DNA from 2 places in the Bradyrhizobium sp. T-12 genome. Region 2 is predicted to be linked to the other one. Evidence: riboswitches for the same ligand, from Rfam matches in the RefSeq annotation. Region 2 holds a riboswitch; the other holds the start of a gene.
The links. Region 2 has a riboswitch for S-adenosylmethionine ahead of metX (homoserine O-acetyltransferase MetX). Riboswitches for the same ligand answer to the same signal wherever they lie in the genome.
Positions count from the first base shown of each region.

Region 1: linked by a shared signal. The riboswitch ahead of AC0WRY_RS32885 (O-succinylhomoserine sulfhydrylase) and the one ahead of metX (homoserine O-acetyltransferase MetX) in region 2 are both predicted to bind S-adenosylmethionine.

Region 1 covers NZ_CM177756.1:6,873,336-6,875,726, reverse strand. The annotation lists gene AC0WRY_RS32885 (O-succinylhomoserine sulfhydrylase) at 121-1,308, opposite strand; SAM riboswitch at 1,383-1,462, opposite strand; gene AC0WRY_RS32880 (2'-deoxycytidine 5'-triphosphate deaminase) at 1,543-2,391, shown strand, end outside.
Region 2 covers NZ_CM177756.1:946,958-949,348, forward strand. The annotation lists gene AC0WRY_RS04550 (chorismate mutase) at 16-864, opposite strand; SAM riboswitch at 1,021-1,100, shown strand; gene metX (homoserine O-acetyltransferase MetX) at 1,191-2,387, shown strand; gene metW (methionine biosynthesis protein MetW) at 2,389-2,391, shown strand, end outside.

The sequences.
Region 1 (2,391 bases), 1.3 Mb from region 2:
GGGCGGGGTTAGCCCTGCAGATGCGCGAAGCGCATCTGCTCGGCGTAACCCGCCATTGTCTGTCTGTGCGGAAACGGAAGCGGCGGGTTACGCCTTCGGCCAACCCGCCCTACCAAGCGATCACGCCTTCTCCAGCGCCGCCGTCAGATCCTCGATCAGATCGTCCGGATGCTCCAGGCCTGCCGAGAAGCGGATGAAACCTTCGCCGATGCCGAGCGCGGCGCGGTCTTCCGGTTTCAGGCGCTGATGCGTCGTGGTGGCCGGATGCGTGACGAGGCTCTTGGCGTCGCCGAGATTGTTCGAGATCCGCGCAAGCTTCAGCTCGTTGAGCACGCGGAACGCGGCAGCCTTGCCGCCCTTGACCTCGAAGCCGACCAGCGTCGAGCCGCCGCGCATCTGCTTCTTCACCAGTGCCGCCTGCGGATGATCGGCGCGTCCGGGATAGACCAGCCGTGCGATCTTCGGATGGCTCGCCAGCACCTCGGCGATGCGCGAGGCGGTATCGGTCTGCGCGCGCACGCGCACGCCCAGCGTCTCGAGGCCCTTGAGCAGGACCCAGGCGTTGAACGGCGAGATCGACGGGCCGGTCTGGCGCATGAAATTGTGGATGTGCTCGGCGATGAAGGCTTCCGAGGACAGGATGATGCCGCCGAGGCAGCGGCCCTGGCCGTCGATATGCTTGGTCGCGGAATAGACCACGACGTCGGCGCCGAGCGCGAGCGGGCTCTGCCAGATCGGCGTCGCGAACACGTTGTCGACGACGAGCCGCGCGCCGCCCTTGTGCGCGATCTCGGCGATCCCGGGAATGTCGAGCACATCAAGCGTCGGATTGGTCGGGCTCTCCAGGAAGAACGTCTTGGTGTTCGGTCGCAGCGCGCGCTGCCACTGGTCGAGGTCGAGCCCGTCGACCAGCGTGGTCTCAATGCCATAGCGCGGCAACAGGTCCTGCACGACGTAGAGGCACGAGCCGAACAGCGCCCGCGAGGCCACCACGTGATCGCCGGCCTTGAGCGGCGCCAGGATCGCGGTCGTCACCGCGGCCATGCCTGTCGCCGCCGAGCGGGCGGCCTCGGCGCCCTCGAGCTCGATCATGCGGCGCTCGAACATTGCGATGGTGGGATTGGAGTAGCGCGAATAGATGAAGCCCGGATCCTCGCCCTTGAACCGCGCCTCGCACTCCTCGGCGCTGTTGTAGACGTAGCCCTGGGTCAGGAACAGCGACTCCGAGGTCTCGCCATATTGCGAGCGCAGGGTGCCGGAATGGACCAGGCGGGTTTCGGGGCGGTAAGCAGCAGGCGACTTCGACATAGGTACCTCCGACATGACCGTCTCGTCGAAAACGGTCACAAAAAAACCGGCCTGGATATCTCCACGGGCCGGGATCACAGAGGTCCCCGGCCTGTTTAGCGACTTATTTAACGTGGCTGCAAGCCGGCCGGCTCAAATCACCACGGGATAAGTGATGCTCATATTCCGCAATGCCCTTTCCGTCAAGGCGTCCATCGGATAGCCGTAAAAGACTTGTATTTCCGGCATGTCCGGATGCAATTGACCCCTGATGAGGACCCCCGGTTGACGTTCACGGTCGCGCCCGACGCCAATGGTATCCTGCCCGACCGCATGATCGCGGCGATGGCGGAGGCCGGGCTCATCCTGCCCGCCTATGATTTCGTCGAGAGCCAGATCCAGCCGGCCAGCCTCGATCTGCGCCTCGGCGACATCGCCTATCGCGTCCGCGCCAGCTTCCTGCCCGGTCCCGGCTCAACCGTCGCCGAGCGCATCGACGAATTGAAGCTGCACGAGTTCAGCCTCGCCGACGGTGCGGTGCTGGAGACCAACTGCGTCTACATCGTGCCGCTGCTGGAAAGCCTCGCGCTGCCGCCGGAGATCGTCGCGGCGGCTAATCCGAAGAGCTCCACCGGCCGGCTCGACGTCTTCACCCGCGTGATCGCCGACGGCACCCGCCGCTTCGACATGATCGGCGCCGGCTATCACGGTCCGCTCTATGCCGAGATCAGCCCGAAGACGTTTCCGGTGCTGGTCCGCGAGGGCTCGCGCCTCAGCCAGGTGCGCTTCCGCACCGGCGATGCCATCCTCAACGCCGACGAGCTCGACGGCCTGCACGCCACTGAGCGCCTCGTCGACGTCGACGATGCCGATCTGTCGGGCGGTGTCGCCGTCTCCGTCGACCTCTCCGGCGAGAAGGCGAGCGGCTTCGTCGGCTACCGCGCCAAGCGGCACACCGGCGTCGTCGACGTCGATCGCCGCTCCGGCTACGCGGTGGAAGATTTCTGGGAGCCGATCTCGGCCCGTCCCGACGGCAGCCTGATCCTCGATCCCGGCGAGTTCTACATCCTGGCGTCGAAGGAAGCCGTGCAGGTGCCGCCGGAC
Region 2 (2,391 bases):
GGGCGGGCGCGCGGTTTACGATTTCGCCCCGGTCGGGGGCACCGTATAGCGCGTTGCGTGGCTGCCGACGAGGGCCACAGAGCGCACCGAGGCCCCCGCCTCGATCAGGGCAGCCCTGATTTTGTCGATGCTGGTCGCGCTCGTGACCGAGACCAGGAGCGCTGCGCCGTCGAAGGCGGTGTCGGGCACCGCCACGATCTCGGCGAGCGGCGACAGCGCGCGCGCGACCTCCGCGTTCCAGCCGGACACGCGGACACTGAAGGTCTCGACCTCGGTCACCAGGGCGCTGTCGGCGACGCGCGAGATCGCGAACACCGGCAGGGCGGCCGGATGGTCGGCACGCTCGATGAAGGGCATCCGCGCGATGATCTTCGGCGCGCCGTCCGCTTCCAGCTCCAGCCACCACGGCGTGCGGCTCGAGGTTGCCGAGACCATTGCCAAATCGCCCTTGGATTTCGCCACCGCCTCGACCGCGGCCTGCGCGCTGAAATGGGCGACGTAAGGCACCGTGAAGCCGAAATTGAAGCGCACGGAATCGCGCATCGCCGCCTCGCTGGCCGAGATGTCGGCATGCACGGAGAACGGCGCCTGCACATAGGTGAAGGTCGAGATGATGACGCGCCAGATGCTCTCGACCGTGTCGAGCGGCAGGATGCCGCGATGGCGCTGCACGAGCTCGCGCATCATGGATGCCTCGCGCGCCGGGCGGAACGCCGAGCCGACCTCCTGGGTCTGCTTGACCTGGATCAGGCGGTCGATGATGTCGCCGCGCTGCATCAACAGGCGGTGCATGCCCTCGTCGATCGCGTCGATCTCCTTGCGCAGTTCCTGCAGCGATGGTGGCGCGGGCGGACGTTGGGACATGTCTGGCTGTCGATCGTTCCGATGGGGAATGCCCTGATTAGGCAGTCGGAGCGGCGAAAGCAAAGAGAAATGACGTCCTTTTCGTCCCGCGCGACAGAGGCGAATTGAACCGATCCGGGCCGCGACTTGACGAAAACCGCCCAAGACGGTAGTTTTCATCCGTTCCGTGGTCATTTGAGCCGGCCGGCTTGCAGCCACGTTAAAAAACTCGCTAAACAGGCCGGGGACGCTTCCGATCCCGGCCGAACCTATCGTTCAGGCCGGGTTTTTCATGGCCTGATGCAAGTGGCGATCAAGGTTTGATCGCGAACGAGGTCGATGGTCAGATGGGTGGCGTCAAGTCGATACCGAGTCCTGCGATCAGCGCCGACGAGCGATCGCACGAGGTGGATCATCCGAGCTCGCAGGTCGCGCATTTCGGCAGCGAGCAGCCGCTGCGGCTCGATTGCGGCGTCGATCTCTCCCCGTTCCAGATCGCTTATCAGACCTATGGCGAGCTCAACGCCGATCGCTCCAACGCAATTCTGATCTGCCATGCGCTGACCGGCGATCAGCATGTCGCCAATGTGCATCCCGTCACCGGCAAGCCCGGTTGGTGGGAGACGCTGGTCGGCCCCGGCCGCCCGATCGATCCCAAGCACTACTTCATCATCTGCTCCAACGTGATCGGCGGCTGCATGGGCTCGACCGGGCCGGCGTCGATCAATCCCGCCACCGGCAAGGTCTGGGGTCTCGAGTTTCCCGTCATCACGATTCCGGACATGGTGCGCGCGCAGGCGATGCTGATCGACCGGCTCGGCATCGACACGCTGTTTGCGGTGGTCGGCGGCTCGATGGGCGGCATGCAGGTGCTGCAATGGACCGCGGCCTATCCCGCCCGCGTGTTCTCCGCGCTGGCGATCGCGTGCGCGACGCGGCACTCGGCGCAGAACATCGCCTTCCACGAGCTCGGCCGCCAGGCCGTGATGGCCGATCCCGATTGGCACGGCGGCGGCTATGCCGATCACGGCATCCATCCGCATCGCGGGCTCGCGGTGGCGCGCATGGCGGCGCATATCACCTATCTCTCGGACGCGGCGCTGCATCGCAAGTTCGGCCGGCGCATGCAGGACCGCGAGCTGCCGACCTTCTCGTTCGACGCCGACTTCCAGGTCGAGTCCTACCTGCGCTACCAGGGCTCTTCTTTCGTCGAACGCTTCGATGCCAATGCCTATCTCTATCTGACCCGCGCGATGGACTATTTCGACATCGCCGCCGACCATGGCGGCGTGCTCGCAAAGGCGTTCGCGGATATCAAGACCCGCTTCTGCGTCGTCTCCTTCACCAGCGACTGGCTGTTTCCGACCTCGGAATCGCGCGCGCTGGTGCATGCGCTGAACGCGTCGAGCGCGCGGGTGTCGTTCGCCGAGATCGAGACCGATCGCGGCCATGACGCCTTCTTGCTCGACGTTCCCGAATTCTTCGACATCTCCCGCGCCTTCCTGCAATCGGCAGGCAAGGCCCGCGGGCTGAAGGATAGCTAGCATG